Regions from separate parts of the Kitasatospora sp. NPDC005748 genome, predicted to be linked through region 1. Evidence: riboswitches for the same ligand, from Rfam matches in the RefSeq annotation. Region 1 holds a riboswitch; each other region holds the start of a gene.
What was found. Region 1 has a riboswitch for cyclic di-AMP ahead of ABZ495_RS16170 (transglycosylase family protein). Riboswitches for the same ligand answer to the same signal wherever they lie in the genome.

Region 2: linked by a shared signal. The riboswitch ahead of ABZ495_RS14340 (LysM peptidoglycan-binding domain-containing M23 family metallopeptidase) and the one ahead of ABZ495_RS16170 (transglycosylase family protein) in region 1 are both predicted to bind cyclic di-AMP.
Region 3: linked by a shared signal. The riboswitch ahead of ABZ495_RS19385 (M23 family metallopeptidase) and the one ahead of ABZ495_RS16170 (transglycosylase family protein) in region 1 are both predicted to bind cyclic di-AMP.
Region 4: linked by a shared signal. The riboswitch ahead of ABZ495_RS29070 (transglycosylase family protein) and the one ahead of ABZ495_RS16170 (transglycosylase family protein) in region 1 are both predicted to bind cyclic di-AMP.

The regions. Positions count from the first base shown of each region.
Region 1 covers NZ_JBEXYD010000018.1:16,404-20,311, forward strand. Annotated here, with positions in the region: gene ABZ495_RS16165 (hypothetical protein) at 1-1,033, opposite strand, end outside; cyclic di-AMP (ydaO/yuaA leader) riboswitch at 1,426-1,584, shown strand; gene ABZ495_RS16170 (transglycosylase family protein) at 1,571-2,872, shown strand; gene ABZ495_RS16175 (hypothetical protein) at 3,052-3,252, shown strand; gene ABZ495_RS16180 (LacI family DNA-binding transcriptional regulator) at 3,312-3,908, opposite strand, start outside.
Region 2 covers NZ_JBEXYD010000015.1:35,117-39,024, forward strand. Annotated here, with positions in the region: gene purB (adenylosuccinate lyase) at 1-820, shown strand, start outside; gene ABZ495_RS14335 (MFS transporter) at 828-2,366, opposite strand; cyclic di-AMP (ydaO/yuaA leader) riboswitch at 2,677-2,837, shown strand; gene ABZ495_RS14340 (LysM peptidoglycan-binding domain-containing M23 family metallopeptidase) at 2,842-3,897, shown strand.
Region 3 covers NZ_JBEXYD010000025.1:23,474-27,381, forward strand. Annotated here, with positions in the region: gene ABZ495_RS19380 (hypothetical protein) at 1-988, shown strand, start outside; gene ABZ495_RS19385 (M23 family metallopeptidase) at 1,060-1,920, opposite strand; cyclic di-AMP (ydaO/yuaA leader) riboswitch at 1,933-2,091, opposite strand; gene ABZ495_RS19390 (YiaA/YiaB family inner membrane protein) at 2,336-2,626, shown strand; gene ABZ495_RS19395 (alpha/beta hydrolase) at 2,750-3,577, shown strand; gene ABZ495_RS19400 (WHG domain-containing protein) at 3,641-3,908, shown strand, end outside.
Region 4 covers NZ_JBEXYD010000054.1:43,790-47,697, forward strand. Annotated here, with positions in the region: gene ABZ495_RS29065 (cytochrome P450) at 68-1,342, shown strand; cyclic di-AMP (ydaO/yuaA leader) riboswitch at 1,617-1,789, shown strand; gene ABZ495_RS29070 (transglycosylase family protein) at 1,794-2,708, shown strand; gene eno (phosphopyruvate hydratase) at 2,964-3,908, shown strand, end outside.

The DNA.
Region 1 (3,908 bases):
GCACCGGGGCGGTCACCGGGGCGCTGCCGTCCGGGCCCTTCCAGGACTCCGCGGTGTCGGTGCGCGGGCCGACCCAGCGCAGCGCCGCGTGCCGCAGGTCGGCCCGGCGGGAGGTGGTGAGGTGGACGTGGGCGCGGCCCTCGGCGGTGCCCTCGATCCGCACGCTGCGGGTCAGGTTGAGCACCTCGGCGCCGACCGTGACGCCCCCTCCGGCGCCGACCCGGGGGTGCGCGTACGTCAGCGGCGCCTCCAGGGTGACGGTGGATCCGCTGACGGACCGGACGACGGCGAGGTCGTAGCGGGTGGAGAAGCCGTCCTCGCCGGGCGGGCCGGTCGGGGTGACGGCCAGTTCGTCGCCGGGCAGCCAACCGGTGGGCGGCGCGGCCAGGCTGACGGTGGTGTCGCCCGCCTCGAGCGCCCGGTCAGCGCGTACCCAGGCGGTCTTGGCCGCGCCGTCCAGCCGCAGGTACCCGGCGCCGGTGACCCAGAGGCCGACGTCGGTGTCGACCACCTTCATGCCGTCCCCCCGGAAGCGCCGCTCGTCGACGGCGGGGAAGCGCACGGTGTGCACGGCGGCGCCCTCGGGGGCGAGCGCGAGGGTGCCGCGGATCTCGACGTTGCCCGCGGCGGCGAGGGTGAGGCTGCGGTCGGCGGCGAAGGTGAGCGCACCGCCCGGCTCGACCAGCAGCGAGCCGATCGCGGCGTCGGTGTCGAGCAGCACCCGGTCGGTGATCCGGACGGCGCTCTGCGGTCCGGGTACCCGGCCGCCCCAGCCGGCCGGGTCCGACCAGGGGCGGCCGCCCTGGTCGGGGGTGGGTGCGGGGGCGGCTCCGGCGGTGGGCTGCCCGGGCGCGCCCGTCCCCTCGGCGGGGGCGCCGTGCCGGTGCTCCGCGGCCGGGTCGGCCGCTCCCGGCCCCGTGGCGGGGTCCTCCGCGGCGGCGACGGGCGCGGAGCGGCCGTCCAGGGAGCGCCGCAGTGCCTCCTCGCCGCCGACCGCCGCGAAGACCGTGCCGACGGCGAGCCAGCGCAGCATCGTCCGCCGGGGCAGGGGAGTTCGGGGCTCGGCGGGCGGGATGTCCGCTCTGCGGTGTTTTGCCCGGCGGTGCGTTCCACGCGGCCGCTCGGCCGGCGCGCCGGCCTCCGGACCCTCGTCCATCGCCATCGCTGCGAAGCCCTCCCCCCAGACGGCCGCGTCGGTCCTGATGCCCTGAAGCATAGGCAGTTGCCGTGACTCCGACGGGCGTTGCTCGAAATCGGTCATTTCTGATCATGGTGGACAGCCATTCAGCACGCTCCTCATAAACTGTGATGACCGTCACACATGTTTGCGGTATGAACTTAAGTCTGCTTAACGTGCTCCCCGTTCGTGGCCACACGGACCCAGCCCACCCGCAACGCCGAGTCCTGCCGTCGGGTGCGCTGGCAGCGCAGAACGCACCACGGCAGGAGCGGGGGAACCACAGGTAAGTCGCCCGGGACCGGTTCGTACCGGTTCGGGGCTAGGGGTGAAGCCGCGTCCACAGCGCGGCCGGGCAACTCCAGCCCGAATCCGACAGCTCACCTCGCAGGCGTGGGAGAGGACCGCGTCACCATGCTGCCCACCAACGGCACCCGCCTGTCCGGCCGCACCCGCCGAGCGATCGCCACCCTCGGCGTCGTCGGCATCGGCCTCACCGTCCCCTGCCTCACCGCCGGCTCCGCCTCGGCCGCCTCCGTCGCCACCTGGGACAAGGTCGCCCAGTGCGAGAGCACCGGCAACTGGAGCATCAACACCGGCAACGGTTTCTACGGCGGCCTCCAGTTCACCAACTCCACCTGGGCGGCGTTCGGCGGCACCAGCTACGCCGCGCGTGCCGACCTCGCAACCAAGGACCAGCAGATCGCGGTCGCCGAGAAGGTGCTCGCCGTCCAGGGCCCCGGCGCCTGGCCCGTCTGCTCCGTCCAGGCCGGTCTGACCAAGGGCGGCACCCCGGCCGCCGTCGACACCGCGACCGCCGCCAAGCCGGCCGCCCCGAAGGCCACCCCGGCCCCGGCGCAGACCCCCGCCCCCGCCGCCAAGCCGGCCGCGCCCAAGGCCGCCCCGAAGGCCGCCGAGACCCCGGCCGCCGACTCCGCCCAGCAGTCGCAGGGCCGGAACTGGCAGCAGTACCGTCAGGACGCGCAGGCCTCCTCCGACTACACCGTGGTCGCGGGCGACTGGCTCTCCTCGATCGCCGACAAGAACAACGTCCAGGGCGGCTGGGAGCGGCTCTACGAGCTCAACCGCGGCACCCTCGGCGACGGCCCGCACGTCATCTACCCGGGCCAGCACCTGAGCCTGGGCGACCGCGCGAAGACCCGGGCCTCGGACGAGTCCGGCCAGGGCTTCGACTGGTTCAACCGCTCCTCGGGCGCCACCGGCAAGGCCGACGGCTCCACCGCGACCGCCACCAAGCCGGCCGCGCAGACCCAGGCTCCGGCCGCCAAGCCCGCCGCCCAGGCGTCGGCCGAGGCGCCGGCCCAGGCCGCCACCGGCAGCATGGCCGCCGCGGTCTCCTTCGCCCAGTCGAAGGTCGGCCAGGCCTACGTCTACGGCGGCACCGGCAACGGCGGTTGGGACTGCTCCGGCCTGACCCAGGCCGCACTGCGCGCCGCGGGCGTCTCCGTCCCGCGGGTCGCCGCCGACCAGGCCGCCGCCAGCACCCACGTCTCGCTGGACGCCCTCAAGGCCGGCGACCTGCTGTTCTGGTCCAACAACGGCCAGGACTCGGGCGTCTACCACGTCGCGCTCTACATCGGCGACGGCAAGTACGTCGAGGCCGCCAACCCGAGCGTGGGCGTGCGGACCCAGACCATCGCCAACTGGGCCCCGGACTTCGCCGGCCGGGTCTGATCCCGCCCGCGGTCCGCACGCGGTCCGCGCCACCCGCCGCAGCCCCCGGGGAGAGTCTGGTCGCTCCTCCCCGGGGGCTCCGGCACGCCCGCGCGCGGGACGGCCCGGGCCCGGGCCCGGGCATGGCCGAACCCGGGCCCGGCGGGCATGCTGCTGCTCTGCACCCGAGGAGGAGTCACATGGCCCAGGTCACCGTCACGCTCGACGCCAATCTCGCGATCGACGCGATGATGCTCTCCGGCACCAGGAACCCGCAGGACGCCGTGGAGCTGATCCTGCGCGACTACCTCGCCCGGGGGCGGCGCACCGAGAGCCGGACCGGCGAGGCCGCCGACGGGCAGCGGACCGGACAGCAGCGCCCGACCGCGCAGGAGGGCTGAGGGCGGACAGGACGGGGCCCCGGAGGACTGGATCGTCCTCCGGGGCCCCGGTCGTCGTCTCAGCGGGCGCGGGCGCCCGTGGAACCGCGCATCACCAGCTCCGGCTGGAACATGAACTCACCGCGCTGGGCGGCGTTCGCGCCGACCTCCTCCAGCAGGGCGTCGACGGCGGCGGTGGCCATCGCCTCGACCGGCTGGCGGATGGTGGTCAGCGGCGGCTCGGTGAAAGCTATCAGCGGCGAGTCGTCGAACCCGACCACCGAGACGTCCTGCGGCACGGACAGCCCCCGCTGGCGCACCGCGCGGATCGCCCCGAGCGCCATCATGTCGCTGCCGCAGACGATCGCCGTACAGCCCTTGTCGAGCAGTGCGCCGGCCGCCGCGTGCCCGCCCTCCACGCTGAACAGCGTGTGGTGGACGAGCTCCCGGGCCTGTTCCTCGGTCCGGCCGAGGACCTCCCGCAGGGCAGCCGTGAAGCCCTCGATCTTCCGCAGCACGGGGACGTACCGCTTCTGCCCGACCGCGAGGCCGATCCGCTCGTGGCCGAGCTCGGCCAGGTGCTGGACGGCCATCCACATCGCGGCCCGGTCATCCGGCGAGATGAACGGCGCGTCGATCTTCTCGCTGAAGCCGTTGATCAGGACGAACGGCACCTG
Region 2 (3,908 bases), on a different contig from region 1:
CGGCGGCGACACCGACAAGCTCGCCGAGCTGGAGCGCCGGGTGGCCGGTCACCTCGGCTTCGACCACGTGCTGACCAGCGTCGGCCAGGTCTACCCGCGCTCGCTGGACTTCGAGGTGCTCACCGCCCTCGTCCAGCTCTCGGCCGGGCCGTCCAGCCTGGCCAAGACGATCCGCCTGATGGCCGGCCACGAGCTGGTCACCGAGGGGTTCAAGGAGGGCCAGGTCGGCTCCTCCGCGATGCCGCACAAGATGAACACCCGCTCCTGCGAGCGCGTCAACGGCCTGGCCGTCATCCTGCGCGGGTACGCCTCGATGACCGCCGAGCTGGGCGGCGACCAGTGGAACGAGGGCGACGTCTCCTGCTCGGTGGTCCGCCGGGTCGCGCTGCCGGACGCCTTCTTCGCCTTCGACGGCCTGCTGGAGACCTTCCTGACCGTCCTCGACGAGTTCGGCGCCTTCCCCGCCGTGATCGAGGCCGAGCTGGACCGCTACCTGCCGTTCCTGGCCACCACCAAGGTGCTGATGGGCGCGGTGCGGGCGGGCGTCGGCCGGGAGACCGGACACGAGGTCATCAAGGAGCACGCCGTCGCCTCGGCGCTGGCGATGCGGGCCGGCGCGCGGGAGAACGAGCTGCTGGACCGGCTGGCGGCGGACGCGCGGATCCCGCTGGACCGGGCCGGGCTGGACGCGCTGCTGGCCGACCGGCTCTCCTTCACCGGCGCGGCCGGTGCCCAGGTCGCCGAGGTGGTCCGCCAGGTCGAGGCCGTCGCGGCCGCCTACCCCGAGGCCGCCAAGTACGGCCCGGGTGACATCCTCTGACGTTGCCTCAGGCCTTCGTGGGCCCCGCCGCCGATCCGGTGGCGGGGCCTTCGCCGTGTCCGGCGGCGGCATGGCCCGGATCCAGCGGAGGGGCGGTGCCGCAGGCGTAGGTGCAGTCCGGCTCGGCGACCGGGTGGTCCTCGGGGGCCAGCACATTGCCCCGGACGGTGGTGAACGCCGTCACCGCGCCGGTGACCAGCAGCCCGGCGCAGATCAGCATCGCGGTCCGGAAGGCGGAGTCCACCGCGGCCGGCACCCGGTAGGCCTCGCCGCTGAGCCCGGCCAGCGCCGGCAGGGCGGCCACCGCGAGCAGCCCGGCCGCGCGGGCGGCGGCGTTGTTGACGCCGCTGGCGATCCCGGCATGCCGGACCTCCACCGCCGCGAGCACCGTCGCGGTCAGCGGCGCGACCAGCAGGACCATCCCGCAGCCCATCACGGTGGCGGCCGGCAGCACGTCCGTCCAGTACGAGGCGTCGGAGCCGATCCGCAGCATCAGCAGGACCCCCGTCGCGCAGAGCAGCGGCCCCACGGTGAGCGGGAGGCGCGGGCCGATCCGCTTGCCGAGCCGGCCGGCCCGGGCGGACAGCGTGAGCATCAGCACGGTGATCGGCAGCAGGGCGAGCCCGGAGACCAGTGGGGAGAAGCCGGAGACGATCTGCAGCTGGACGACCAGGAGGAAGAAGACGCCGCTGAACGCCGCGTAGACGCAGAGGGTGACCAGGTTCACCGCGGTGAACAGGCGGGAGGAGAAGAGGCCGAGCGGCAGCATCGGCTCCGGGACGCGGCGTTCGACCACCACGAAGGCCGTGCCCAGCAGCAGGCCGGCCGCGCCGGACACCCACACCACGGCCGAGAGCCCGTCGCCCGCCGCGGTCAGCGCGTAGGTGACCGAGCCCAGCGCGAGCGCGGCCAGCGCCGCGCCGAGGACGTCGAACCGGCCGGTCGCGCTCTCGTCCCGGCTCTCCGGGACGTGCCGGGAGGCCACCGCGACCACCAGGGCGGCGAGCGGGACGTTCAACAGGAAGATCCACCGCCAGCCGGGGCCGTCCACCAGCCAGCCGCCGAGGAACGGGCCGATCGCGGCGGACACCCCGCCGAGGCCGGACCAGAGGCCGACCGCCGCCGAGCGGTCGTCAGGGTGGAACACCGCCTGGAGCATCGCCAGCGAGCCGGGGGTGAGCAGCGCCCCGCCGACGCCCTGCACCGCGCGGGCGGCGACCAGCACCTCGATGGTGGGGGCCGCGGCGCAGGCCGCCGAGGCGGCGGCGAACCAGAGCACGCCGATCAGGAAGACGCGGCGCCGGCCGTAGCGGTCACCGAGCGCGCCGCCGAGCAGGATCAGGCCGGCCAGGGTGAGCAGATAGGCGTTGAGCGTCCATTGCAGGGCGGCGAGCGGAGCGCCGAGATCGGTGCCGATCCGGGGCAGTGCGACGTTGACGACGGTGCCGTCGAGCATCGCCATGCTGGAGCCGAGCACCGTCGCCAGTAGTACCCAGCGGCCCTGCGCGGTGCCCAGGCGCAGGGTGCCGGCCTCGGAGGTGGCCACCGCCTGATCCTGCGCTCCGGGACGCGACGTGACAAGGGTCACCGGGGGTGTGTCGGCGGATGGCTTTCCGTAGGTGATCGCATGCGTACGGACACCGAAATCGGCGGAGCGTCGTGGATCAGTGGCACGCGGTGAATCGATTGTGCACATACTGTGCAGCCGATCATTCGGAGTGTCACGGCCTTCCCGGTAGTGGTTGTCGATTCAAGAGATCGACATTGCTTCGCCCGGGCGGATGAGTTTTAGTTCAGCGACCGCCCGGCATTGGACCGGGTGGCCACCGGGTGGAACGCCTAGTCCTGCCGCTGCCCGGTGGTACGAACCGAACTCTGTACGGCAGGAGCGGGGGACCCAAAGGTAAGTCGCCGGACCGGAATTCACGGTCCGGCTTGGGGTGAAGCCGCGCTATGCGGCCGGGCAACTCCAGCCCGAACCCGACAGCTCACCTCGCAGGCGTCGGAGAGGACAGTTCGCCATGCCCGCACAGGCTCGTCGTATCACCCTGCCCCGCGCCGCCCGCATCGGCATCGCCACCGCCGTGACCGGCGCCGCTTTCGCCCTCCCGCTGGTGACCACCATCAGCGCCCAGGCCCACACCGCTCCGGCCGCCAAGCCCGCGCAGACCTCCACCTGGACCGGCGCCACCAGCGTCGACGCCGCGCCGGCCGCTGCCGCCAAGCCGGCCGCCGAGGCCGCCAAGCCGGCCGCCGCGCCGGCCGAGGAGAGCTACAAGGTCGTCGGCGGGGACACCCTGTCGAAGATCGCCGACGCCAAGCAGGTCGAGGGTGGCTGGAAGGCCCTCTACGACCACAACCGCTCGGTCGTCGGTGCCAACCCGAACCTCATCTTCCCGGGTCAGCAGCTCGCGCTGGGTGCCAAGGCCGCCGCCGCTCCGGCTGCCGCCGAGGCCGCCAAGCCCGCCGCCCCGGCCGCCAAGCCGCAGGTCTCGCAGGACGCGCAGAAGCCGGCTGCCCAGCACGCCGCCCCGAAGCCGGTCCAGGCCGCCAAGCCCGCCGAGGCCCCGGCTGCCAAGCCGGCCGCCCCCGCCGCCAAGCCGGCCGCCCCCGCCGCGAAGCCGGCCGCTCCGGCCGCTCCCGCCGCGCCGGCCGCCGTGGCCAGCACCTCGGGCTTCGTCGCCCCCCTCGCCAACCCGAAGCTCGGCACCGCCTACGGCGTGGCCGGCTCGATGTGGGCCTCCGGTCACCACACCGGTGCCGACTTCGTCGCCTCCACCGGCACCCCGCTGCGCGCCGTCGGCGCCGGCACCGTGGTGAAGGCCGGCAACGGCGGCGCCTACGGCAACGAGGTCGAGATCAAGCTCGCCGACGGCCACTACGCCGAGTACGCGCACCTGTCCTCGATCGGTGTGAAGATCGGTCAGACCGTCACCGCCGGCCAGCAGATCGGCCTCTCGGGTGCCACCGGCAACGTGACCGGCCCGCACCTGCACTTCGAGATCCGCACCGGCTCGGAGTACGGCTCGGACATCGACCCGATCGCCTACCTGCGGGCGCACGGCGTCTCCCTCTGACCTGAGGTCGG
Region 3 (3,908 bases), on a different contig from region 1:
GGAAGAAGAAGACCTGCGGCTCGCCCCGCGCACCAAAGCCGCCGAACTGCTCGCCTGGGCGCAGGCGCACGGCCACCCGCCGGTGGCCGAGGCGCCGGTGCGGGCGGTGCTGGCGCTGCTGGAGCTGGGTGAGGGCAGGATGCGTGACGGCTGGCCGGAGCTGACCTCGGACGCCGTGGAACAACTGCTGTACGAGCGGCTCTACCTGTACGTCCAGCCCGCGCCGGAGCAGGACCCGCTGGCGTACGGCGCCGCGGTGCGGCTGCTGATCGACCACCAGCGGGCGGCGAAGCGGCTGAACGCCAAGCGGCAGGAGCGGCTGCACGCGGAGGCCGAGTGGCAGGGCGAGGTGGCCGCCGGGCTGCTGCGCCGCGCCGACCTGGTGACCTGGCCCCGGCTGTACACGCTGCTGCTGCGCGCGGACGGGGTGGACCCGGCCGACGGGGCGGCGGTCCGGGCCTGGCTGGAGGCGTTCCGGGAGCTGGCGCCGGAGGACCGGGCGGCCGCCTACGAGCGGCTGGAGGCGACGGGTGCGCTGGACCCGGTGGACGACGGGGGCTGGGACGGCGCCCGGCCGCTCAGCGTCGGGATGGCCACCGACGGTGCCCGGCGGCTGCTGGAGCAGGGGCTGATGCGGCGCAGCTACCGCAACCTGGAGGAGCTCACCGCGCAGGGCCGGCCGATGCCCGACGAGCTGGCCGGGGACTTCGGGGCGTTCGAGGAGGCCGCCGTCGAGGCCGCGCTGGACCTCTTCGGCGAGTGGACGGTGCCGGGGCTGCCGCGGCTGCTGGTGGAGGAGTTCCCGGAGCTGGCCCCGGAGCCGGGCCAGGAGGAGATCGACGCGTACCTGGCGCAGCTGCCCGGGGCACCCGGCGAGGCGGAGGAGGCCGGGGAGTACGGGGACGAGTACGGCTACGCGCCCGGGGACGGGCACGTGCACGGGTCCGCCGACCGGCCGGACGGGGCCGGCGCGGCCGCCGGGGCCTGAGACGCGACGGTGCCCCGGCCGTCGTGACGACGACCGGGGCACCGCGGCGGGCTGTCAGAAGGTGACGCCGGTCAGGGGGTCACGCCGCGCTGCTCGAACCAGCTCTCCGGGTCGACCGGGGCACCGCCGCCGGGGCGGACCTCCAGGTGCAGGTGCGGGCCGGTGACGTTGCCGGTGGCCCCCACCTTGCCGAGCTGCTGGCCGGGGACGACCTTGCCGGAGCCCTTGATGATCGAGGAGAGGTGGCAGTACCAGATCTCGGTGCCGTCGGGCAGCGTCTCGACGATCCGGTAGCCGTACGACCCGGCCCAGCCGGCCGAGGTGATGGTGCCCTGGCCGACCGCGTAGACCGGGGTGCCGGTGTCGGCGGCGAAGTCCAGGCCGGTGTGCAGGTGGGCCCAGTAGGAGGCGCTCTGGCCGTAGTGGGCCGAGAGGTGGTAGTCGCGCACCGGCAGCTCGATGGCGGCGAGCTTGGCCTTTTCGGCCTCCTCCGCGGCCCGCTTGGCCTCCTGCTGCTGGGCCGCGCGCTTGACCTCGGCCTCCTTGGCGGCCTGCAGGCGGGCGCCCTCCTCGGCGGCGGTGCGCTGGCTGTCGGCCTGCTGCTGGATCCGGGCGGCGAGCGCGAGGCCCGGGTCCGCGGCGAGCGCGACCGGGGTCTCGTCCGGGACCTCGACGGCGGGGGCGGCGGCCGGGGTGGCGGAGGCGAAGCCGGTCGCACCGAGGGTGGCGGCCACGGCGGTGACGCCGAGCAGCGGGGCGGTGCCGCGGGTCTGACGGGGCATCCGGTGCCGGTTGCTGTCGGGGGCCTGCGGCCCGGTCTCGGCGCCGGACCCGCCGAACTCGCCCGGGTGGGCGGGCGGCCAGGGGTGGTCGAGCAGCTGGGTGCCGGCGGGGGAGCCGGGCAGGTGTGCCGGAGAGTGCGACGACGCCACGGAGGCGCGCTCCTTTCCTTCCTTCGCGCCTACCGGGTTAGCTGACGGGTTCGGAGCAGGAAGGTCTCCTACGGCTGGGCCTGGGCCCGGCCGATTCACCCCAAGGAACATGGTTCCCCGGCTCCCTGGCCTGCCCGGAGGCCGGCCGGCGGGATTAGGCGACGGCGCACGGTGCCGTCTGGGTACGGCGTTACGAACCGCGCTGCGTTATCAAACGTTAATCCTAGGAGCCTCTGATTCCAAGCCGTCCGTTCGGGACAACCGGATACTACCCGGGCGGTACGTGACCTGATGGGCGATTTGGGCGGATCGACGGCAACTGACACCACCGAACGTGAGGGGACGTCAACGAACGGTCCCCCACTTGAGTACTCCTACTCATGTGCGGCACTCCCGGCGCGGCCATCCTGGCGCCATGAACGCACCGATGCAGTCACGCACCACGGCCGCGTACCACCTCCAGGCCGTCCTCTCCTTCGCCCTCTCCGGCGGCGCCCTCGCCGTCGGCATCGCCTATCTGCCGGTCGGCGGCTGGACCCGCGCCTTCCTCGCGGTCGGCCTGCTCTACACCGTCACCTCCGCCTTCACCCTGGCCAAGGTGATCCGGGACCGGCAGGAGACCAACGAGATCGTCACCCGGGTGGACCAGGCGCGGCTGGAGAAGCTGCTCGCCGAGCACGACCCGTTCAAGGTGGAGGGGGTCTGAGCCGCGGTACCGGGGCCGCCCCCGGGGGTCCGACCGGTCGAGGGCTTGACGGCTAAGGCTATTAGCCTTAGCTTTATGGCTATCGGCGCAACGCCGGCAGCCCCGCGGACCGAGGAGGCCCCCATGCCCGGCACCTTCACCCCCAGCACCCAGTACCTCGACCTCCCCGGCGGCCGGCTGGCCTTCGACGACACCGAGCAGGGCGACGGCGCCCCCCTCGTCCTGCTCCCCGGGATGCTCGACAGCCGTGCCGCGTACCGGCACCTGCGCCCGCTGCTGGTGGCCGCGGGCCACCGGGTGATCACCCTGGACCTGCGCGGCTTCGGCGAGTCCTCGATCGCCTGGGACGACTACACGCCGGCCGCGATCGCCACCGACGTCCTCGCCCTGCTGGACCACCTCGGCATCGACCGCGCCACGCTGGTCGGCAACTCCTACGCCGGTGCGACGGTGGTCAAGGTGGCCGGGGACGCGCCGGAACGGGTCGCCGGGATCGTCCTGGTGGACGCCTTCGTCGAGAACCCGCCGCCGAACGCGCTGCAGCGCGCGATGTTCGGCGTGATGGGCGTCCTGCTGGTGCACTCGCCCGCGTCCTGGGGCCTCTACCACCGCAAGATGGCGTACCCCGGCCCCAAGCCGGCCGACTTCGACGCCTACGTGGACGGACTGGTCGCCGCGATGCGCACGCCGGGCCGCAAGCAGGCCACCCGGGGCTACGTGCGCGGGGACTCCGCGCCGAACGGCTGGACCGCCGCCGTGAGCTGCCCGGCGCTGGTCCTGATGGGCACCAAGGACCCCGACTTCCCCGACCCCCAGCTGGTCGCCGACCGGCAGGCCGCCGCGCTGAACGGCCGCAAGGTGATGATCGAGGGCTCCGGGCACTACCCGATGGCCGACCGGCCGCAGGCCACCGCCGACGCCCTGCTGCCCTTCCTCGCCGAGCTGGCCTGAGCCCGCCCTTCCGCGCCGCGCCGGCCCGAGCCCGCCCGCTACCTCGCCCACGGAGACCGCACCATGCCCCGAGTCGGACTGACCCCCGAGCAGGTCGTCGACCACGCCCTCGCCCTCATCGACGCACAGGGCCCCGAGGCCCTCACCCTGGCCGCCGTCGCCGGACGGGCCAAGGTGGCCACCCCCTCGCTGTACAAGCACGTCAGCGGCGGACTCGCCGAGCTGCGCCGGCTGATCGCCGTCCGGGTCACCGAGGAACTCGCCGACCGGCTCGCCGAGGCCGCCCTCGGCCGCGGCGGGGACGACGCCGTCGCCGCCGTCCTGCGGGCCT
Region 4 (3,908 bases), on a different contig from region 1:
GATTACCCCTCAGGTGACCAGGCTCACGCCTGCCACGCCGGGGTTCCCCACCGGATACGGTCGACACATGCCAGTTCAGCCCGATTCAGCCCGCCCGCCGCTCTTCACCTGGGAGTTCGCCGCCGACCCGTACCCGGCGTACGCGTGGCTGCGGGAGCACGAACCGGTGCACCGCACCACCCTGCCGAGCGGGGTCGAGGCCTGGCTGGTGACCAGGTACGCGGACGCCCGGCAGGCGCTCGCCGACAGCCGGCTCTCGAAGGACCCGGCCCACCACAGCGGGCACGCCCACCGCAGCGGCCGGGTCGGCATCCCCGGCGAGCGCCAGGCCAATCTGATGACCCACCTGCTGAACATCGACCCGCCGGACCACACCCGGCTGCGCCGGCTGGTCTCGAAGGCGTTCACGCCGCGCCGGGTGGCGGAGTTCGAGCCCCGGGTGCAGCAGCTCACCGACCGGCTGATCGACGGCTTCGCGGAGCGCGGCTCGGCGGACCTGATCCACGAGTTCGCCTTCCCGCTGCCGATCTACGCGATCTGCGACCTGCTCGGCGTGCCGGCCGAGGACCAGGACGACTTCCGGGACTGGGCGGGCATGATGATCCGCCATGGCAGCGGGCAGCGCGGCGGGGTGGGACGCGCCGTCAAGCGGATGCGCGCCTACCTGGCGGAGCTGATCCACCGCAAGCGGGCCGATCCCGGCGACGACCTCATCTCGGGGCTGATCCGGGCAAGCGACCACGGTGAGCACCTGACCGAGAACGAGGCCGCGGCGATGGCCTTCATCCTCCTCTTCGCCGGGTTCGAGACGACCGTGAACCTGATCGGCAATGGCACCTACGCCCTGCTGCGCAACCCCGGGCAGCGGGCGCTGCTCCAGGACTCGATCGCCCGCGGCGAGACCGCGCTGCTGGAGACCGGTATCGAGGAACTCCTGCGCTACGACGGGCCGGTGGAGCTCGCCACCTGGCGGTTCGCGACCAGCCCGCTGACCATCGGCGGCGTGGACATCCCGGTCGGCGATCCGGTGCTGGTGGTGCTCGCGGCGGCGGACCGGGACCCGGCACGGTTCGCCGACGAGAACACCCTCGACCTGGCCCGGACGGACAACCCGCACCTCGGCTTCGGGCACGGCATCCACTACTGCATCGGTGCTCCGCTGGCCCGGTTGGAGGGGCGCGCGGCGCTCACCACCCTGCTCACCCGGTTGCCCGATCTGCGACTCGCCGCTAGCCCGGAGGAGCTCCGCTGGCGTGGTGGCCTGATCATGCGTGGGCTGCGCGATCTCCCGGTGGAATTCACCCCAGAGAAGCCCTCCGCGGCACCGGTGGACGGGCTCTGAGCAAATCCGTCCGGCGCCCCCCGGCGGTGCCTCGATCTCGTCGCGCCGAGACCCCGACACGCTGACGGGATGTCGCCGACACGCTCTGGCAGCGGGTATGAATCTGCATCAAACCGGACATAGCCCTGTCGTTGGTAGGCGATCGGCCACGCGCCGTAATTTATGTGTGATACCTGCGATATGAGCTTGTTATTGATGTGAGGATCTGTCTACCCTCCCTGGAGTTCGCAGCTGCGGACCTCGTGCGCGGAACGCCGAATCCTGCCCGCCGCGTTACGGGAAACCGACCAGAACCCTTGGGCAGGGGCGGGGGAACCAGGTTTGTTGCCGTCCCCCACGGCTTGGGGTGAAGCCGCCCGCGCGGGCAGAAGGCGTCCGCGTCGTGCGGCCGGGCCACCTCCCGGTCCGAACCCGACAGCTCACCTCGCAGGCGTGCGGAGAGGACTTCCCCATGCTCTTCGTCGGAACCGGCCGTCACCGTCGTCGCACCCAGACCGAGAAGGCCATCGCCGTTGCCGGCGTGGCCGGTGTCGGACTCGCCCTGCCGCTCCTCACCGCCACCGGCGCTTCGGCCGCCCCGGCCTCGACCTGGGACGCGGTCGCCCAGTGCGAGAGCGGCGGCAACTGGGGCATCAACACCGGCAACGGCTTCTACGGCGGCCTCCAGTTCACCTCCAGCACCTGGAAGGCGTTCGGCGGCACCTCGTACGCGCCGCAGGCCCACCAGGCCAGCCGGGCGCAGCAGATCTCGGTCGCCGAGAAGGTCCTCGCCTCGCAGGGGCCGGGCGCCTGGCCGGTCTGCTCCCAGAAGGCGGGCCTGGCCAAGGGTGGGGCCGCGGCCTCGGTCGACACCTCCTCGGACGCCGAGCCGACGGCCGCCGCCAAGCCGGCCCAGTCGAAGCCGGCGCAGAAGCCCGCCCAGAAGCCGGCCCAGCAGCAGGCCCCGAAGCCCGCCGCCCAGCAGCCCGCCCAGCAGGACGACCGGGCTCCGGGCTTCGCCGGCCAGCCCGGCTGGGACGCCGACGCGAAGGTCTTCTGGTACCAGAGTGACGGCGCCTGGTACTGGACCAGCCACCAGAGCGTCTACCAGCAGTACGCCGGTCAGCAGGCCGCCCAGCAGACGAGCGGGTACGCGGGCCAGGACAGCCGCCCCGCCGCCGCCCACGGCGCCCCGGCCGCGGCCGCTCCCGCCGCCCAGCAGCGCACCGGGCACGGCTACACCGTCCAGTCCGGTGACACCCTGTCGACGATCGCCGCCGCCCAGGGCGTCGAGGGCGGCTGGCAGACGCTGTACGACGGCAACCGCGGCACCGTCGGCACCGACCCCAACCTGATCCTCCCGGGCCAGCAGCTCGACCTCGGCTGACCGCCCGTGTGGTGACTCCCCGTGCGGTGACGCCACGAAGGGGGCCGGTTCGGCCCCCTTCGTCCGCATCCGGCCGCATTTCGTGGGACAACCAGGTGAACTACCGGTGGGTAGCCCGGCCACACGCTGAGACGGGACCGAGGTCGACGTGGTCCCGGGAGCCCGTGCGGTTAGGCTCTGGTCGTAACGACTCCGCAACCATCCGGCCGACAGCACCCATCGTCAGCCGAACCTGCTTCCGCTAGGAGATGCCTCGTGCCGTCCATCGATGTCGTCGTAGCCCGTGAGATTCTCGACTCGCGTGGCAACCCCACGGTCGAGGTCGAGGTCGGCCTCGACGACGGCAGCACCGGCCGTGCCGCTGTCCCGTCGGGTGCCTCCACCGGTGCCTTCGAGGCGCTGGAGCTTCGCGACGGTGACAAGAACCGCTACTTCGGCAAGGGCGTGGAGAAGGCCGTCCTGGCCGTCATCGAGCAGATCGGCCCCGAGCTGGTCGGCTACGACGCCACCGAGCAGCGCCTGATCGACCAGGCCATGCTCGACCTGGACGCCACGCCGGACAAGTCCTCGCTCGGCGCCAACGCGATCCTGGGCGTCTCGCTCGCCGTGGCGCACGCCGCCTCCGAGGCCAGCGACCTGCCGCTGTTCCGCTACCTGGGCGGCCCGAACGCCCACGTCCTGCCCGTCCCGATGATGAACATCCTCAACGGTGGCTCGCACGCGGACTCCAACGTCGACATCCAGGAGTTCATGATCGCTCCGATCGGCGCGGAGTCCTTCTCCGAGGCCGTCCGCTGGGGCGTCGAGGTCTACCACACCCTCAAGGGCGTGCTGAAGGAGCGCGGCCTGTCCACCGGCCTCGGCGACGAGGGCGGCTTCGCGCCGAACCTGGACAGCAACCGCGAGGCCCTGGACCTCATCACCGAGGCCATCCAGAAGGCCGGTTACGTGCCCGGCCGGGACATCGCGCTCGCCCTGGACGTCGCCGCCTCCGAGTTCTACCAGGACGGTGCCTACCAGTTCGAGGGCAAGGCGCTCTCCGCCGCCGAGCTCATCGAGTACTACGCCGAGCTCGTCGCCGCGTACCCGCTGGTCTCCATCGAGGACCCGCTGGACGAGTCGGACTGGGACGGCTGGAAGGCCATGACCGTCAAGCTGGGCGACAAGGTCCAGCTGGTCGGCGACGACCTGTTCGTCACC